Regions from separate parts of the Enterobacter cloacae complex sp. HYC080_NIDB genome, predicted to be linked through region 1. Evidence: predicted binding sites of a transcription regulator. Region 1 holds the regulator's gene; each other region holds the start of a gene.
What was found. The regulator PurR, encoded in region 1, represses purine synthesis genes. The targets are predictions, from matches to a motif close to CANGCAAACGTTTGCNTG.

Region 1 (4,793 bases):
TCAGGCTGGCGCTGATCGCGGCGGCAGGGGTTTGCAGATCTTCCTGCATGGCGGCGAAAGCCGGCAGGTACATATCGGTGGCTAAAAAGCCCAGCACGCTTAAGCCGCCGAGCCAGACTAAAAAACCTTTCCTGGGTTGCATTATTTTCTTCTCCTGAGGAGGCAGGTGTACATTGGCGCAGAGTGTAGGGAGTGCAAAGCGGCTTGTGAAACGCTAATATTTGGCGGGTGCATTCAAATTTTTTGCAGGCAGAAAATGTGGTCAGATTATTCTCTTGAAGTGGTCGATGCTGTCGCGCGTAACGGCAGCTTTAGCGGTGCAGCGCAGGAGCTGCACCGCGTCCCGTCGGCAATCAGCTATACGGTGCGTCAGCTAGAAGAGTGGCTGGCCGTTCCGCTGTTTGAACGGCGACATCGTGATGTGGAATTAACGCCTGCCGGGGCGTGGTTTTTGAAAGAAGGGCGTTCTGTTATCAAAAAAATGCAGATCACCCGCGAACAGTGTCAGCAGATCGCTAACGGCTGGCGGGGGCATCTTTCCATCGCGGTCGATAATATCGTGAAGCCGGAGCGCACCCGGCAAATGATCGTCGATTTCTATCGTCATTTTTCTGACGTTGAGTTGCGTGTTTCGCAGGAAGTGTTCAACGGCGTGTGGGACGCGCTGTCGGACGGCAGGGTAGAAATGGCGATTGGGGCGACGCAGGCGATTCCGGTTGGGGGACGCTACGCCTTTCGCGATATGGGGATGCTGAGCTGGAAATGCGTAGTGGCACGCGATCATCCCCTGGCGGCCATGGAGGGGCCGTTAAGCGACGATACCCTGCGTAACTGGCCGTCGCTGGTGCTGGAGGACACCTCCCGCTCGCTGCCCAAGCGTATCACCTGGCTGCTGGATAACCAGCGTCGCGTGGTCGCCCCGGACTGGGAATCGTCGGCGACCTGCCTCAGTGCAGGGCTGTGCGTCGCGATGGTGCCCGTTCATTTTGCGCGCCCGAGAATCGACACCGGCGAGTGGGTTGAACTGACGCTGGAGAATCCGTTCCCGGATGCGGCTTGCTGCCTGACCTGGCAACAAAATGATGTTTCACCTGCTATGGCCTGGCTGCTGGATTATCTGGGGGACAGCGAAACGCTTAACCGGGAATGGTTACGGGAGCCAGTGTGACTGGCTCCGTAAAGCGATTAACGACGGTAGTCGCGGAACGGACCATCCGCAACGGAACGGCGTTCGATGAGGCGCGGGTGGACTTCAATGGACTGCGACTCTTCACGTTTGTTGACGATCCTGTCGAGCAGCATGTTGAAGGCCGTTTCACCCAGCGAATCTTTCGGCTGGTGAATGGTGGTCAGCGCAGGGGTAAAGAAGCGTGCGTTGCGCACGTTGTCATAGCCGATCACGGAAATGTCCTGCGGGACGCGCAGACCCAGCTCATCGGCCGCACAGAGCGCGCCCATCGCCATGATGTCGCCCCCGCAGAAAACGGCGGTAGGACGATGTTGCTGGGAGACAATCTGCTGCATCGCGCGGTAGCCTGATTCCGGCTCAAAGTCACCCTGTACGATCCAGTTTTCTGGCACGGTGATCAGCGCTTCTTCCATTGCTTTCATAAAGCCAGCCAGACGACCTGCACCGGTGTTACGCTCAAGCGGACCCGGGATCACGCCAATCTCACGATGACCGCGTTCGATCAAATAACGGCCCGCCATATAGCCGCCTTCAAAGGCGTTGTCGATAACGGAATCCGTGAAATCCGCACGGGCTTCACCCCAGTCCATCACCACCATCGGGATATGTCGATACTCTTCAAGCATCGACAGTACGGATTCCGGGTACTCGGAACACATCACCAGCAGGCCATCCACGCGCTTCTGCGCCATCATGGAGAGATAGGCTCGCTGTTTTTCAATGCTGTTCCACGCGTTGCCCAGAATCAGGGTATAGCCTTTCTGGAAGCAGTTTTTCTCTACCGCCTCAATGATCTCAGCAAAATAGGCCGCTTCGCTGCTGGTCGCCAGCAGACCAATCGATTTGGTGTGATTCACCTTGAGGCTGCGCGCAACCGCACTTGGCGAGTAGTGCAGCTCTTTGATTGCTGCCCAGACGGCGTTGCGCGTCTCTTCCGCCACAAAGCGGGTTTTGTTAATTACATGTGATACGGTTGTAGTGGAAACGTTTGCGCGTTTTGCTACGTCTTTAATTGTTGCCATTAAATGTCACTCCAGACCATATCCTAAACTCCTGAAATACTTGAAGGTAAACGTTTGCCTTCTCTCACCCTTATCACGCAATTTTAGATTGCGGTACGCCAGGAAAACGACACGGGACGTCAGGAGGGGGTCAATGGCCGGTACGCTAATAAATTTAGCGTGGAATTTTGTCCTATCTTGATGAAAAGGGGAAGAGGTAAAGTGGTTATCAGCTTAAATCCGGGAAGATTTTTGACGTAAACTGTGCAAAAATGAGCAAGCTCACTTTTCGTGGGGGGATTAAAAGGAGAAAAATTGATGAGTTCCGATCTGAAGTTTTCGCTGTTCACCACCATCGTTGTGCTGGCGCTGATTGTGGCGGCTGGCCTGACGGCTGCGCTGCACTGATTTACGCGGAGGGAGAATCTTCTCCCTCCCGGTTTACCGGATTGTTACTTCTCAGGCAAAAATCTTTTGCCATTTTGTTAACTTCTCATTTTTTGTGATTGATGTCATGCTTTCCGCTTCTTTGTTCTGTGTCACGACATGACACGGTATCCGGAGTTGACGCATGAAAATCAATTTTCCCCTGCTGGCCCTGGCGATTGGCGCTTTTGGGATTGGCACCACCGAATTCTCCCCGATGGGGTTGCTGCCTGTTATCGCCCGGGGCGTGGATGTCTCGATCCCTGCGGCCGGGATGTTAATCAGCGCTTATGCCATCGGCGTGATGGTGGGGGCGCCGCTGATGACGCTACTGCTTTCACACCGCGCGCGCCGTAATGCGCTGATTTTCCTGATGGCGATTTTCACCCTGGGCAACGTGCTCTCTGCCATTTCACCTGACTACACCACCCTGATGCTGTCGCGCATTTTGACCAGCCTGAACCATGGCGCGTTCTTTGGGCTGGGCTCGGTCGTGGCCGCAAGCGTGGTGCCGAAACATAAGCAGGCAAGCGCCGTGGCGACCATGTTTATGGGGCTGACGATTGCCAACATTGGCGGCGTACCGGCTGCGACCTGGCTGGGTGAAGCGATCGGCTGGCGTATGTCATTCCTGGCAACCGCCGGGCTGGGCGTGGTGGCGATGGTGGCCTTGTTCTTCTCCCTGCCGAAAGGCAGCGCGGGTGAACGTCCGGACGTGCGCAAAGAGCTGTCGGTACTGGTGCGCCCGCAGGTGCTTTCTGCACTGCTGACCACCGTGCTGGGGGCCGGGGCGATGTTTACGCTCTATACCTACATTTCACCGGTGCTGCACGATATCACCCATGCAACCCCAATCTTTATTACCGCGATGCTGGTATTGATTGGCGTAGGGTTCTCAATGGGTAACTACCTTGGCGGGAAATTTGCTGACCGTTCAGTGACCGGAACGTTGAAAGGCTTTTTAACCTTGCTGATTGCCATCATGATCGCGATTCCGTGGCTGGCGCGTAACGAGTTTGGCGCGGCCATCGCGATGGTTGTCTGGGGCGCAGCCACCTTCGCCGTGGTGCCGCCGCTGCAGATGCGCGTGATGCGTGTCGCCCACGAGGCGCCGGGTCTCTCTTCTTCAGTGAATATCGGTGCGTTTAACCTGGGGAATGCCTTGGGTGCTGCGGCGGGCGGCGCCGTCATTTCTGGCGGTCTGGGATACAGCTTTGTGCCGGTGATGGGGGCGATTATTGCCGCGCTCGGCCTGCTGCTGGTGATGATGTCCGGCCGGAAACAGCCAGAAGCCGTTTGCACGGCGGAATAATAAAAATAACGCAGAAGGGGGACCCCTTCTGCGTCTCTCTTACGCGGTGAAGTTCTTCGCGACGAAGTCCCAGTTGACCAGTGCCCAGAAGTGCTCCAGGTAGTTCGGGCGCGCGTTACGGTAATCAATGTAGTAAGCGTGCTCCCACACGTCCACGGTCATCAGCGGCGTAGCGCTGGTGGTCAGCGGGGTGCCTGCATTAGAGGTGGACACGATTGCCAGTTTGCCATCCGCTTCTTTTACCAGCCACGTCCAGCCAGAGCCGAAGTTCTTGATGGCGGCATCCGTAAACTTCGCTTTGAAATCGGCGAAGCTGCCAAAGGCGGCGTTAATCGCGGAAGCCAGTTCACCGGCAGGTTCACCACCGGCATTGGGTGCCAGGCAGTGCCAGTAGAAGGTGTGGTTCCACACCTGAGCCGCGTTGTTAAATACGCCACCCTCTGAGCTACGGACGATCTCTTCCAGCGTTTTGCCTTCGAAATCGGTGCCTTTGATCAGATTGTTCAGGTTGGTGACATACGTCTGGTGATGTTTGCCGTAATGGTATTCCAGGGTTTCCGCAGAAATGTGCGGTGCCAGGGCGTCTTTTGCATACGGTAGTGCAGGTAATTCGAACGACATTGCTTCTCTCCTTATTGTATTTAGCGTTGCCAATAACCACACAGACAACAAGGACAGGATAGCAAATTGAAAGGGTATGCAAAAGAGGAACTTACCCTGCCACGGATGCGGCAGGGCAGGGGTTAGCGAATAGTTTTCGGCGTCATCACGCGACGTGCGCCGACGTAGTGACGCACCCAGTAATCTTCACTCAGGGAGGTGATCTGAATATCCTGGCCGCTGCGCGGTGACTGGATAAATTTCC
Region 2 (4,793 bases), 1.7 Mb from region 1:
CGTCTTCTAACAGGGCTTCGTACGCGGTCGCATCCAGCAGCGCGGCAACCTGAGATTCGTCACTGGCTTTGATCTTGAAGATCCAGCCACCTTCATAAGGCTCGCTGTTCACCAGCTCCGGCGAATCGCTCAGCGCGTCGTTTACGGCCACAATTTCACCGCTTACCGGTGCGTAGATATCGGATGCTGCTTTAACGGACTCCGCCACGGCGCAGTCATCGCCCGCGCTCACGGTTGCGCCCACTTCCGGCAGGTCAACAAACACCATGTCGCCCAGCAGCTCCTGCGCATGCTCGGTGATCCCTACGGTGTAAGTGCCGTCCGCCTCTTTGCGCAGCCACTCGTGTTCTTTGCTGTATTTCAGTTCTGCTGGCACATTGCTCATTGAAGTTCTCCTGATAAAAATAGTTAGGCGACCGGCTTACCGGCGCGAACAAAAATCGGTTTGGTCACGTTGACCGGCATTTCGCGGTTGCGGATTTGCACCACCGCCGACTCGCCAATGCCCGCCGGCACGCGAGCCAGTGCAATACTGTAGCCCAGCGTCGGGGAGAAGGACCCGCTGGTGATCACGCCTTCGCGCGGATTGCCGTCGGCATCGGTAAAACGCACCGGCAGTTCTCCGCGCAGCACGCCTTTTTCCTTCATCACCAGGCCAACCAGCTGTTCAGTGCCCTTCTCGCGCTGCATTTCCAGCGCTTCACGGCCAATAAACTCACGGTCAGCGGGTTCCCATGCGATGGTCCAGCCCATGTTGGCCGCCAGCGGAGAGACGCCTTCGTCCATCTCCTGACCGTAGAGGTTCATCCCCGCTTCAAGGCGCAGCGTATCGCGCGCGCCCAGGCCAGCCGGCTTCACGCCCGCTTCCACCAGCGCACGCCAGAAATCAGCTGCTTTCTCGTTTGGCATGGCAATTTCATAGCCCGCTTCACCGGTATAGCCGGTCGTGGCAATAAACAGATCGCCCGCCTGCACGCCAAAGAAGGGCTTCATCCCTTCGGTGGCTTTACGCTGCTCGTCGCTGAACAGAGACGCGGCTTTCGCCTGCGCGTTCGGCCCCTGCACGGCAATCAGCGACAGATCGTCACGGACGGTGATGTCGATGGCATAAGGTTCGGCGTGTTGGGTGATCCAGAAGAGGTCTTTTTCGCGGGTGGCGGAGTTTACAACGAGGCGGAAGAAGTCTTCGGTGAAGTAGTAGACGATAAGGTCATCAATCACGCCACCCGAGGCGTTCAGCATACCGGTATAGAGCGCTTTCCCCGGTGTCTTCAGCTTCGCGACATCGTTCGCCAGCAGATAACGTAGAAACTCCCGGGTGCGGCTACCGCGCAGATCGACAATCGTCATGTGGGACACGTCGAACATACCGGCATCGGTGCGCACCGCGTGGTGCTCATCAATTTGCGAGCCGTAGTGCAGCGGCATCATCCAGCCATGGAAATCCACCATGCGGGCGCCGCATAACACGTGCTGTTCGTACAAAGGAGTCTGTTGAGCCATCTTGTCCTCGTTGAAAAATTCACCGTGAAACCCGGTATCGGCCTCGTTTCCGAATGCCGACGCAAACGTTCTCTTTTACCTGAACTTACCACCGAAACCGGCGGTTAACCATAAGGTAAAACGGGTCATCACATTAGCTTATGACCAAAAAACGCTGAAAAGCCTACAGAGTTATTCACTGGAAAAATGCGATTAACCCCGCACAAAATTAACAATGATCTAACAGGATTTAGCACATGATGATATTTCATGCGGAAAAACGGGCCGAATTTCCGTCACATAAAAATCATGACATTAGATTATCTAATGCGAAAAATGACGTGGAATTAGAATATTTCAAACGAGGGAATTTTCCCGGCACAGAGGCCGGGAAAAGAAAGTGTGACGGGGGTCTATTTTATTTCAGCCAGTCCGGCAGGTCGTTAAGACCCATCGCCTGACGCAGGAGTTGAGGTTTGACGCCAGGGAGGGTATCGGCGAGCTTGAGCCCAATATCACGCAGCAGTTTTTTCGCCGGATTTGCCCCGGCAAACAGCTCACGGAAGCCCTGCATGCCTGCAAGCATCATCGCCGCACTGTGCTTGCGGCTGCGCTCGTAGCGACGCAGATACACATGCTGCCCAATATCTTTACCCTCTCGCTGCAGACGACGCAGCTCTTCTACCAGCTCCGCCGCATCCATAAAGCCGAGATTAACGCCCTGCCCGGCCAGCGGATGAATGGTATGGGCCGCGTCGCCCACCAGCGCCAGACGGTGCGCGGCAAACTGACGCGCATAGCGTCCGGTTAAGGGGAAGACCTGACGCTCGCTCTCAAGAGTACAAAGCCCCAGACGGTTATCAAACGCCACGCACAGTGCCTGGTTAAAGGCCTCTGGCGTCGCCTCCTGCATCTGCTGCGCTTTTTCCGGCACCAGAGACCAGACAATTGAGCAGAGATGCGGATCGCTTAACGGCAGGAATGCCAGAATGCCGTCGTTGTGGAAAATCTGGCGCGCCACGCCGCCGTGCGGCTCTTGGGTACGGATCGTCGCCACCATGGCATGATGGCGGTAATCCCAGTAGGTCAGCGGAATATCCGCTTTATTGCGCAGCCAGGAGTTAGCGCCATCGGCACCGACCACCAGACGCGCGGTGAGCATATCGCCACTTTGCAGGGTGATAAACGCCTCGTTTTCGCCCCACGCAACCTGCTGGATTTGCGCAGGCGCAACCAGCGTTACGTCGCTGCACTGCTGAGCTTTCTGCCACAGCGCGTGGTGGATCACCGCATTCTCAATGATGTGACCCAGATGGCTATAGCCCATGCTTTCATCATCAAAAGCAATATGACCAAAGCTGTCTTTGTCCCATACCTCCATGCCGTGATAGCAGCTCGCACGCTGGGCTACGATATCTGACCAGACGCCAAGGCGCGTCAGCAGCTTTTCGCTGGCCGCATTTATTGCCGACACGCGGAGTTCCGGCGGGGCATCAGGTGCGACGGGCTGAGGCTGCTTTTGCTCCAGCACGGCCACACGCAGGCCGCTGCCTTGTAATCCGCAGGCCAGGGCCAGTCCAACCATTCCGCCGCCAACGATGGCAACATCAACATTTTGCACAGTGATAACTCCTTAACGCGCGACCCAACCCAGGGTCCGCTGCGCCAGCACGTCGCGTGCCGGAATGAACAGTTCCATCGCCATCAGCCCGAGGTTGCGACCGGCAACCAGCGGCGCCCAGCGATTGGCAAAGAGATGGACTAAACCATCGGTAACGCCGATTGTCGCCTCTTTATCGGCCTGACGTCGCTTCTGGTAATGGCTGAGTACCGGGTATGCGCCGCAATCTTTCTGTTCGCTCCACGCTTGCGAAAGCGCTTCGGCCAGGCTCATCACATCCCGCAGACCCAGATTAAAACCCTGACCCGCGATGGGGTGAAGCGTTTGCGCGGCGTTGCCGACCAGCGCCACGCGGTGCGGAACAGACTGTGATGCGGTAGTTAACGACAGCGGGTATACCGCACGTTTTCCCGCATGGGTAATGCGACCCAGCCGCCAGCCAAACGCTTTCTGCAGTTCACTGCAAAAACGTTCGTCGGACCAGGCCTGAACGTCTTCCGCCTTTTCCTGCGGATGGCACCAGACCAGCGAGCAACGACCATCCGACATCGGCAGCATCGCCAGCGGACCGTGCTGCGTGAAGCGCTCAAACGCCCGGCCGTTGTGTTCTGCGGCAGTAGAGACGTTCGCAATGACCGCAACCTGCCCGTAAGGCTGCTGCTGCCACTCAACGCCGCACTGGGTTGCGAGCGCCGAGCGCGACCCGTCCGCCGCCACAAGAAGCTGGCCGTCGAGAACGGTGCCATTATCCAGCGTCACGCTGACCGTTTCTTCACTGCGGATAAAGCTCGCAACGCGTGACGGACAATGCAGGGTCACGCCTGGCGCGTCCTGCAACAGACGGAACAGGCGCAGGCCAACATCATGGAGTTCAACGACCTGACCCAGGGCGTCAATACGATAATCATGAGCATCCAGCGTCACAAACCCGGCATGGCCGCGATCGCTCACATGCACGGTATGAATGGCGGTGGCGCAGTCGGCAATCGCCTGCCAGATGCCAATTCGGGAAAGCTGTTGGCAGGTTCCCTGCGCCAGGGCAATGGCGCGAGAATCAAAGCCGGGGTGATTCTTCGTTTGTGGTGCAACCGCCTCAACGAGATGCACCGGAAGCTGCCCCTTCGTCAAATGCGAGATCGCCAGTGCCAGGGTGGCGCCGGTCATGCCGCCGCCAACGATAATCACGCTCATACGCGTGCCGCTGCCATCAGCGCCTCGATATCGTCTGCGTGTTTCACCACGCTCGCGGTCAGGTTTTCGTTACCGGTTTCGGTGATGACGATGTCATCTTCAATACGAATGCCAATTCCGCGGTACGCTTCGGGCACATCGGCATCCGGCGCGATATACAGCCCCGGCTCGACGGTCAGCACCATGCCCGGTTCCAGCACGCGTGAACGGTCGGTACCGTACGCCCCCACATCATGCACATCCAGCCCCAGCCAGTGGCTCAGGCCGTGCATAAAGTACGGACGATGCGCATTTTCGGCGATCAGGGTGTCCACGTCGCCTTTCAGGATGCCAAGCTTCACCAGTCCGGTGATCATGATGCGCACAACTTCGCCGGTCACCTCCTGAATGGACGTGCCCGGGCGATACAGCGTGAGCGCCGTTTCAAGTGATTCGAGAACGATGTCATAAATTGCTCGTTGCGCGGGCGAGAACTTACCGTTCACCGGGAAAGTACGGG
Region 3 (4,793 bases), 1.8 Mb from region 1:
CGGGGATTTCACATCCGACTTGACAGACCGCCTGCGTGCGCTTTACGCCCAGTAATTCCGATTAACGCTTGCACCCTCCGTATTACCGCGGCTGCTGGCACGGAGTTAGCCGGTGCTTCTTCTGCGGGTAACGTCAATTGCTGTGGTTATTAACCACAACACCTTCCTCCCCGCTGAAAGTACTTTACAACCCGAAGGCCTTCTTCATACACGCGGCATGGCTGCATCAGGCTTGCGCCCATTGTGCAATATTCCCCACTGCTGCCTCCCGTAGGAGTCTGGACCGTGTCTCAGTTCCAGTGTGGCTGGTCATCCTCTCAGACCAGCTAGGGATCGTCGCCTAGGTGAGCCGTTACCCCACCTACTAGCTAATCCCATCTGGGCACATCTGATGGCAAGAGGCCCGAAGGTCCCCCTCTTTGGTCTTGCGACGTTATGCGGTATTAGCTACCGTTTCCAGTAGTTATCCCCCTCCATCAGGCAGTTTCCCAGACATTACTCACCCGTCCGCCACTCGTCACCCGAGAGCAAGCTCTCTGTGCTACCGTTCGACTTGCATGTGTTAGGCCTGCCGCCAGCGTTCAATCTGAGCCATGATCAAACTCTTCAATTTAAGTTTGATGCTCGTGAATTAAACTTCGTAATGAATTACGTATGTTCACTCAGAGACTTGGTATTCATTTATTGTCCGAAGACATTAAGAATCCATGTCACTTTGAGTGCCCACACAGATTGTCTGATAAATTGTTAAAGAGCAGTGCAACGCGGCTTTCGCTCACCGTTGCGAGGTGGCGTATATTACGCTTTCCTCTTTCAGAGTCAACCCGTTATTTCAGGATTTTTTCTCTTCAACCGACCGGTTTATCTGTGAAGTGATTCACATCTGCCGTGTCGATGGAGGCGCATTATAGGGAGTTCTCCGCAGGCCGCAACCGCTAAATGACAGAAAAATGACTGACTGCTGCATTCCACAGCAAAACCCCGCCTTATACCCTTTTACACACAGACTTATCCACAATGATACGAAAAAGTAAAAATGTGCGAGCGTTGCGCAAACGTTTTCGTTAAAATGCTCGCGCTTCACAAGGATGCCTCGTCAGGTGTGTTAGATGAGTTTTTCGCAGGAAAATTCATCTAACGCTCTCTGTAATCGTGAAATCCAGGGGATTTACCATGCAACAACGTCGTCCAGTCCGCCGCGCTCTGCTCAGTGTTTCTGATAAAGCCGGTATCGTCGAATTCGCTCAGGCACTTTCTGCACGCGGTGTGGAGCTGCTTTCTACAGGCGGCACCGCACGCCTGTTAGCAGATAAAGGTCTGCCGGTAACCGAAGTGTCCGATTACACCGGTTTCCCGGAGATGATGGATGGACGCGTCAAAACTCTGCATCCGAAAGTGCACGGCGGTATTCTTGGCCGTCGCGGCCAGGACGATGCCATTATGGAAAAGCATGATATTGCGCCAATCGACATGGTTGTCGTTAACCTCTACCCGTTTGCCCAGACCGTTGCCCGCGAAGGCTGCTCTCTGGAAGATGCGGTAGAAAATATTGATATCGGCGGCCCGACCATGGTGCGCTCTGCAGCCAAGAACCATAAAGATGTGGCCATCGTGGTGAAGAGCAGCGATTACAACACCATTATTAGCGAGATGGATGCCAACGAAGGGTCACTGACGCTCGACACGCGTTTCGACCTCGCTATCAAAGCCTTCGAACACACCGCTGCATACGACAGCATGATCGCCAACTACTTCGGTAGCCTGGTGCCGGCTTACCACGGTGAAAGCAACGATCCTTCTGGCCACTTCCCGCGCACGCTGAACCTGAACTTCATCAAGAAGCAGGATATGCGTTACGGCGAGAACAGCCACCAGCAGGCTGCCTTCTATATAGAAGAGATCAAAGAAGCCTCGGTTGCCACCGCTCAGCAGGTTCAGGGCAAGGCACTCTCCTACAACAATATTGCTGACACCGACGCTGCGCTGGAATGCGTGAAAGAGTTCAGCGAGCCAGCCTGCGTTATCGTCAAGCACGCCAACCCTTGCGGTGTGGCGGTGAGCACCTCTATTCTGGACGCTTACGACCGTGCTTACAAAACCGACCCGACCTCCGCGTTTGGCGGCATTATCGCCTTCAACCGCGAGCTGGATGCCCAAACCGCGCAGGCCATCATCTCCCGACAGTTTGTTGAAGTGATCATTGCACCATCGGCATCCGAAGAAGCGCTGAAAATCACCGCGGCAAAACAGAATGTGCGCGTACTGATTTGCGGCCAGTGGGCAAATCGCGTGCCGGGTCTGGACTTCAAACGCGTGAACGGCGGCCTTCTGGTTCAGGATCGCGATCTGGGTATGGTGACAGAAGCTGACCTGCGCGTAGTGACCAAACGCCAGCCGAGCGAGCAGGAGCTGCGTGACGCGCTGTTCTGCTGGAAAGTGGCGAAGTTCGTCAAGTCCAACGCCATCGTCTACGCCAAAGAGAACATGACCATCGGAATAGGCGCAGGCCAGATGAGTCGTGTCTATTCTGCGAAAATTGCCGGGTTCAAAGCAGGTGATGAAGGGCTGGAAGTGAAAGGTTCCGCCATGGCCTCTGATGCCTTCTTCCCGTTTCGTGACGGTATCGATGCGGCAGCCGCTGTAGGCATTACCTGCGTGATCCAGCCTGGTGGTTCTATCCGCGACGACGAAGTGATTGCCGCCGCCGACGAGCACGGTATCGCGATGATCTTCACCGACATGCGCCACTTCCGCCATTAATTCCCGGAGCAGAAAAATGAAAGTATTAGTGATTGGTAACGGCGGACGCGAGCACGCCCTGGCGTGGAAAGCGGCGCAGTCTCCGCGGGTGAAAACGGTCTTCGTGGCACCGGGTAATGCCGGTACTGCCCTGGAACCCGCTTTGCAGAACGTCGCCATCGGTGTGACCGATATCCCGGCCCTGCTGAACTTTGCCCAGAATGAGAAAATCGATCTGACCATTGTCGGCCCGGAAGCGCCCCTGGTGATTGGCGTAGTTGACGCGTTCCGCGCTGCTGGCCTGAAAATCTTCGGACCAACGGAAGGTGCTGCCCAGCTGGAAGGGTCTAAGGCCTTCACCAAAGATTTCCTGGCACGTCACAACATCCCGACGGCGGAATATCAGAACTTCACCGAAGTGGAGCCAGCTCTGGCTTACCTGCGTGAAAAAGGCGCGCCGATCGTTATTAAAGCCGACGGTCTGGCCGCCGGTAAAGGGGTTATCGTTGCGATGACCCTCGAAGAAGCGGAAGCCGCGGTTCAGGATATGCTGGCTGGCAATGCCTTTGGCGATGCAGGCCACCGTATCGTGATTGAAGAGTTCCTCGACGGCGAAGAAGCGAGCTTCATTGTCATGGTCGACGGCGAGCACGTTCTGCCGATGGCCACCAGCCAGGATCATAAACGCGTGGGTAATGGCGATACCGGTCCTAATACCGGCGGGATGGGCGCCTACTCCCCTGCCCCGGTGGTGACGGATGAAGTACATCAGCGCACCATGGACCGCATTATCTGGCCTACCGTGAAAGGCATGGCGGCGGAAGGGAATACCTACACCGGTTTCCTCTATGCAGGTCTGATGATCGACAAGCAGGGCAACCCTAAGGTTATCGAGTTCAACTGCCGCTTTGGCGATCCGGAAACTCAACCGATAATGCTGCGCATGAAATCGGACCTGGTCGATCTGTGTCTGGCGGCTTGCGAAGGCAAGCTGGACGAGAAAACCTCAGAGTGGGATGAACGTGCGTCTCTGGGCGTGGTTATTGCCGCGGGCGGTTATCCGGGTAACTACAACACCGGTGATGAAATCCACGGCCTGCCGCTGGAAAAGATTGACAGCGCGAAGGTATTCCACGCGGGTACGAAACTGTCTGACGACGAGCGCGTCCTGACCAACGGCGGCCGCGTCCTGTGTGCTACCGCACTGGGTCATACCGTTGCAGAAGCGCAGAAGCGTGCCTATGCGCTGATGGCGGATATTCACTGGAACGGTAGCTTTAGCCGTCAGGATATTGGTTATCGTGCGATTGCGCGCGAGCAGGGCGAGTAATTTTCCCCCTCACCCTAACCCTCTCCCTCAAGGGAGAGGGGATTTACGTCAAAAACTCTTCTCTGTCGGCTGCCACGTGCAGAAATCTTCGTTCGCCACCAGCAACAGCTGAGAGCCTTCCGGCGCCTCAAGCCACGCCACACTCACTTCCATTGATGAATGACGCTGACGGCGTTGAATATGTTCGGTCGCCCAGGATTCAAGCTCAGGCTTCACCGTCTGCCCTTCGCAGGTGGTTACCGTGCCATCGTTATGCCAGCGCCCCTGACGCAGCACCACACGTCCAAGACGAAGCGCATCGCTGGTCTGGCGGATTTGTTCAGCACGATAGCGGTAGAGGGCAATCTGATCGCTGGAAAGCTGCTGTTTTTGACCACTCACTTCACGCTGCATAAAGCTCAGCTCACCATGGTCGTCAAAACGCACTTTCACATGTTCGGGGGTTTTACTGTAGACGTTCAGTTCAATCAGCGACAGGTAATCACCCTGCCAGCGATACTCCGCGGTCGACGTATTGCCGTTATGCCACGGACTGAAAGCGGAGAGCAGATGCACTTCGCCGCCGGAATCTTTGCGCCATATCCTCACCGCACCCTGATTGTCAGCGTAGCCGCTGGCGGTAAACGGTGGCAGAGAGGTGTCGTGGCTGCAGGCAGACAGCAGAAGCACGCCTGCCAGCGCGAGCGTTCCACGCCAGAATGACAAAAGGGGCGTTGCCGCCCCT
Region 4 (4,793 bases), 360 kb from region 1:
CTCAGCGACCAGAACGCTTCTACAACGCCCTCAGGAGAGGGCAGAATACGGCTCGACAGCCAGCCGGTGGATGATGCGAGCTGCCAGAGAGCCACAATGCCGACGGGTAAAAACCACGGCGCGGCGCGCAGCAGCCATTTTTGTGAGGTGGCAGACATGGTCACTCCTTAGCTTTGCGCGGCTTTTCGAGGGATAAATTCGTTTGCCACCGCTTCTCCCTGCAGCTGAAGCTGCTGTGGCTGCGGTATTTCCGGGATGGCCACATCCAGATGCGGGAATAACAGCTCGCCCACTTTGTAGGCCTCCTCCAGGTGCGGATAACCGGAGAGAATAAAGCTGTCGATACCGAGGTCCGCGTATTCATTAATCCGCGCTGCCACGGTCGGGCCGTCCCCGACCAGCGCCGTGCCCGCACCGCCGCGCACCAGGCCAACGCCTGCCCACAGGTTCGGGCTGATCTCCAGCTTCTCGCGCTTGCCGTTGTGCAGGGATGCCATTCGGTGCTGTCCGACGGAGTCGGTTTTGGCAAACGCGGCCTGCGCCTTTGCGATGGTCTCATCGTCCAGATGGGATATCAGACGGTCTGCCGCCCGCCAGGCCTCTTCAGTGGTTTCGCGAACAATCACGTGCAGACGAATACCGAAGCGCACCTTGCGGCCATGGGCGTCCGCTTTTGCGCGCACCTGGGCAATTTTCTCTTTTACCAGCTCAGGCGGTTCGCCCCAGGTCAGATACAGATCGACCTGCTCGGCGGCCAGATCCTGGGCTACATCTGACGACCCGCCGAAATAGAGCGGTGGGCGCGGCTGCTGCACTGGCGGGAAGTAGAGTTTGGCGTCACGAACGTGAATATGCTTGCCTTCGAAGGTGACGGTTTCACCTTCAAGCAGGCGCCGCCAGACGCGGGTGAACTCGGCAGAAGCCTCATAGCGCTCGGTGTGGTCGAGGAACACGCCATCGCCTGCCAGTTCCTGAGGATCGCTGCCCGTCACCAGGTTAAACAGGGCGCGACCGTTGGAGAGTCTGTCCAGCGTTGCCGCCTGACGCGCCGCCACGGTGGGGGAGACCACGCCTGGACGTAACGCAACCAGGAACTTCAGACGCTGGGTGACCGGGATCATCGACGCGGCGACCAGCCAGGCATCTTCACATGAACGCCCGGTTGGGATCAGCACGCCGGTGAAACCGATGCGGTCCGCCGCCTGTGCAATCTGCTGCAGGTAGCCATGGTCAACCGGGCGGGAACCCTCTTCAGTGCCAAGATAGTGGCCATCTCCGTGGGTGGGTAAAAACCAGAAAAGATTCAGACTCATGATTTAGCTCCTTCTTTGCCTGCGGGTTGCCAGATGCGTTCGCGAATATCGACCTGTTTTGGCACCAGGCGGTTTTGATAGAAGAGGTCAGCGGTTTGTTGCTGTAGCGCGGCGACGTGCGCATCCACGGGTGAAATGGTGGTCGGCGGACGGTGGCTGAGGTAGCTCGCAATCACCGGTTCAGGTAAGCCCATGGTTTTCGCCAGCAGCGCAATACTTTCCTGACGCTGGCTTTGGGTCAGCGTGTCGGCCTGCGTAAAGGTATCCAGTACGCTCTGAATAAATGCGCCATTCTTTTCCGCGTAAGGACGCGCGGCGAGGTAGAACGAGCCGGTCTGCTTCAGCGTCGTGCCATCCTTCAGCACACGCACGCCTCCTTGCAGTAATGCTGCGGAGTAGTACGGATCCCAGATAGCCCAGGCATCAACATTCTTCTGCTGGAACGCGGCACGTGCATCGGCTGGGGTCAGGTAAACGGGCTGAATGTCCGTGAATTTCAGCCCGGCCTCCTGTAAAGCGCGCAGCAGCAGGTTGTGTGAACTGGAGCCTTTCTGAAAAGCGACCTTATGACCTTTTAAGTCGGCAACGCTTTTAATCTCGCTATTTTCAGGCACCAGAATGACTTCGGCCTTCGGTTTAGGCGGTTCAACGCCGACATAAACGAGGTCCGCCCCCGCAGCCTGGGCGAATATCGGCGGAATATCGCCTGTGCTGCCAAGATCGATACTGCCTACGTTTAAGGCTTCCAGCATTTGAGGGCCGGCAGGAAACTCGATCCAGGCAAATTTGGTGTCCGGGAAGCGTTTTTCCAGAAGCTGGTGACTTTTTGCCAGCACCATACTGACGCTGCCTTTCTGATAGCCAATGCGTAAACTGTCCGGCGCTGTTTCTGCGGCCTGAGCCAGCCCGGTCAAGGCCATCAGGCCAGCCAGCCCGAGGCGGGTTAAGGTTTTAAACATGTGCGACTCCTTGAGGCTGGCCAAACGCAGGTGCCTGGATATCCCGGCGATGCAGCGCGTGCCAGAAGGTTTCCAGCGCAGCATCGAGGCGCGTTTGCAGATTCGGCGTAAAGTGCGGCTTGTGTTGATAATCAATGACCTGCGAATCGTCCGCGAAAACCCCATGGAGAATCTCTTGTGCTTTCAGGGCATTCAGGACCGGTTTCAGGGCATAATCCACCGCCAGTAAATGGGCAACCGTTCCGCCCGTTGCCAGCGGCAGCACCACTTTGCCGTCCAACGCGCGCTCCGGCAGTAGATCGAGCAGGGTTTTCAGTGCGCCAGAAAAAGAGGCTTTATAGATCGGTGTCGCCACGATTAAACCGTCTGCCTCTTTCAGTTGCTCTGTGAGGGTTTTCAGCGCAGGGCTGTCGAAACGGGCGTACAGCAAATCTTCGGGTTCGAAGTTATGCAGATTCCAGTGGCACACTTCCACATCCAGCGCATTGAGCTTTTCACGGGCATATTCCAGCAGGGCGCTGGAACGCGAAGGGAATCGTGGACTTCCGGCCAGGGTAATGACGCGCATACTTCCTCCTTATAACCAATTGTTTGCTTTTATCTAACATTCATAACAATTTTCAGGAGTGTGACACCGCGCGGTTATTCCACTAAATGATTTATCTGCAATTAAAATGCGAAAAAGTGCATAAGAAAGAGATCGGGAGGTAAACGTTTGCGTTTTACGCTGATTTTTTTGCCGCAGGTCAATTCCTTTTCGCAGCGGGATCGCCCATAATCCCCTCCCGGTTTGCACACCGGGAATCCAGGAGAGTTCATGTACTACCCCTTCGTTCGTAAAGCCCTTTTCCAGCTCGACCCTGAGCGCGCTCATGAATTGACATTCCAGCAATTACGTCGCATTACCGGAACGCCTCTGGCGGCTCTGGTGCGCCAGAATGTGCCGGAAAAACCTGTGCAGTGCATGGGTCTGACCTTTAAAAACCCGCTAGGTCTGGCGGCCGGTCTGGACAAAAACGGCGAGTGCATTGATGCCCTGGGCGCAATGGGCTTTGGCTCCATTGAAATCGGTACCGTTACCCCGCGTCCACAGCCGGGAAATGATAAGCCGCGTTTGTTCCGCCTGGTGGAAGCCGAAGGGCTGATCAACCGCATGGGCTTTAATAATCTCGGCGTTGATCACCTGGTCGAGAACGTGAAAAAAGCCCATTTCGATGGGGTGCTGGGCATTAATATCGGTAAAAATAAAGACACGCCGGTTGAGCAAGGTAAAGATGACTATCTGATTTGTATGGAAAAAGTCTACGCCTATGCCGGTTACATCGCGGTGAATATTTCATCGCCGAATACCCCGGGCCTGCGTTCTTTACAATATGGCGAAGCGCTGGACGATCTTCTCAGCGCCATTAAAAATAAACAAAATGAACTGCAGGCGATCCACCATAAATATGTTCCGGTCGCGGTGAAGATCGCACCGGATCTTTCGCCTGAAGAATTGATCCAGGTTGCCGACAGTTTAGTTCGCCATAATATTGATGGTGTTATTGCGACCAATACGACGCTCGATCGCTCCCTCGTTCAGGGAATGAAAAACTGTGACGAAGCGGGTGGGTTAAGTGGCCGTCCGGTACAATTAAAAAGCACCGAAATTATTCGTGCTCTGTCTGCAGAATTAAAAGGGCGTTTGCCGATTATTGGTGTCGGCGGTATCGATTCGGTCATTGCTGCGCGCGAGAAGATGGCGGCAGGGGCATCGCTGGTGCAAATCTATTCCGGCTTTATTTTTAAAGGACCGCCGCTGATTAAAGAAATCGTTACGCATATCTAATCTTTTCTCTTAATCAGACAACCAGGGCTTTATTTCCAGCCCTGGTTGTTTTATATTCCGTCACTGTTGCTTATTTAGACATTCTGGTCTTTTATTAATGATGTTATAAACGAAGCGACAATCAGGACATTTTTAGTACAGGACGTTTGGGGACGGGAGAGAAACATGCGAATTAAACCTGACGATAACTGGCGCTGGTATTTTTGCGACGAGCACGATCGTATGATGCTCGATTTAGCCAATGGCATGTTGTTTCGTTCTCGTTTTGCCCGCCGAATGTTAACCCCGGACGCGTTTTCACCCTCGGGCTTTTGCGTTGACGATGCTGCACTTTATTTCTCCTTTGAAGAAAAATGTCGCGATCTGGTGCTCTCTAAAGAGCAGCGTGCCGAGCTGGTATTAAATGCGCTGGTGGCGATTCGTTTCCTGAAACCGCAAATGCCGAAAAGCTGGCATTTCCTGCCGCACGACATGAACTGGACGCCAGCAACGGGTGATGCGGCCAGCGTCAATCTGAGCGATACCGCCGAAGAGGTGAGTTTGTTAGTGGTGGAGCCGGGCGAAAATGCTGCGCTTTGTCTGCTGGCACAACCCGGCGTGACGATTGCCGGGCGTGTAATGCAGTTAGGGGATGCGATCAAAGTCATGAATGACAGGCTGAAGCCACAGGTGCGTGTCGATTCCTTCAGCCTC

Region 2: a site for PurR is predicted at 1,562-1,579, ahead of gcvT (glycine cleavage system aminomethyltransferase GcvT). Genes of this name have one in related genera too.
Region 3: a site for PurR is predicted at 1,049-1,066, ahead of purH (bifunctional phosphoribosylaminoimidazolecarboxamide formyltransferase/IMP cyclohydrolase). Genes of this name have one in related genera too.
Region 4: a site for PurR is predicted at 2,977-2,994, ahead of pyrD (quinone-dependent dihydroorotate dehydrogenase). Genes of this name have one in related genera too.

The regions. Positions count from the first base shown of each region.
Region 1 covers NZ_CP114212.1:2,549,335-2,554,127, reverse strand. Annotated here, with positions in the region: gene punC (purine nucleoside transporter PunC) at 1-142, opposite strand, end outside; gene punR (DNA-binding transcriptional activator PunR) at 257-1,168, shown strand; gene purR (HTH-type transcriptional repressor PurR) at 1,186-2,211, opposite strand; gene cydH (cytochrome bd-I oxidase subunit CydH) at 2,509-2,598, shown strand; gene O1723_RS12055 (MFS transporter) at 2,762-3,928, shown strand; gene sodB (superoxide dismutase [Fe]) at 3,968-4,549, opposite strand; gene O1723_RS12045 (C40 family peptidase) at 4,672-4,793, opposite strand, start outside.
Region 2 covers NZ_CP114212.1:851,482-856,274, reverse strand. Annotated here, with positions in the region: gene gcvH (glycine cleavage system protein GcvH) at 1-385, opposite strand, end outside; gene gcvT (glycine cleavage system aminomethyltransferase GcvT) at 409-1,503, opposite strand; gene ubiI (FAD-dependent 2-octaprenylphenol hydroxylase) at 1,901-3,103, opposite strand; gene ubiH (2-octaprenyl-6-methoxyphenyl hydroxylase) at 3,116-4,294, opposite strand; gene pepP (Xaa-Pro aminopeptidase) at 4,291-4,793, opposite strand, start outside.
Region 3 covers NZ_CP114212.1:4,307,878-4,312,670, forward strand. Annotated here, with positions in the region: rRNA gene O1723_RS20440 (16S ribosomal RNA) at 1-613, opposite strand, end outside; gene purH (bifunctional phosphoribosylaminoimidazolecarboxamide formyltransferase/IMP cyclohydrolase) at 1,174-2,760, shown strand; gene purD (phosphoribosylamine--glycine ligase) at 2,777-4,069, shown strand; gene O1723_RS20455 (DUF1481 domain-containing protein) at 4,118-4,793, opposite strand, start outside.
Region 4 covers NZ_CP114212.1:2,905,893-2,910,685, reverse strand. Annotated here, with positions in the region: gene ssuC (aliphatic sulfonate ABC transporter permease SsuC) at 1-158, opposite strand, end outside; gene ssuD (FMNH2-dependent alkanesulfonate monooxygenase) at 168-1,313, opposite strand; gene O1723_RS13910 (sulfonate ABC transporter substrate-binding protein) at 1,310-2,272, opposite strand; gene ssuE (NADPH-dependent FMN reductase) at 2,265-2,840, opposite strand; gene pyrD (quinone-dependent dihydroorotate dehydrogenase) at 3,090-4,100, shown strand; gene zapC (cell division protein ZapC) at 4,266-4,793, shown strand, end outside.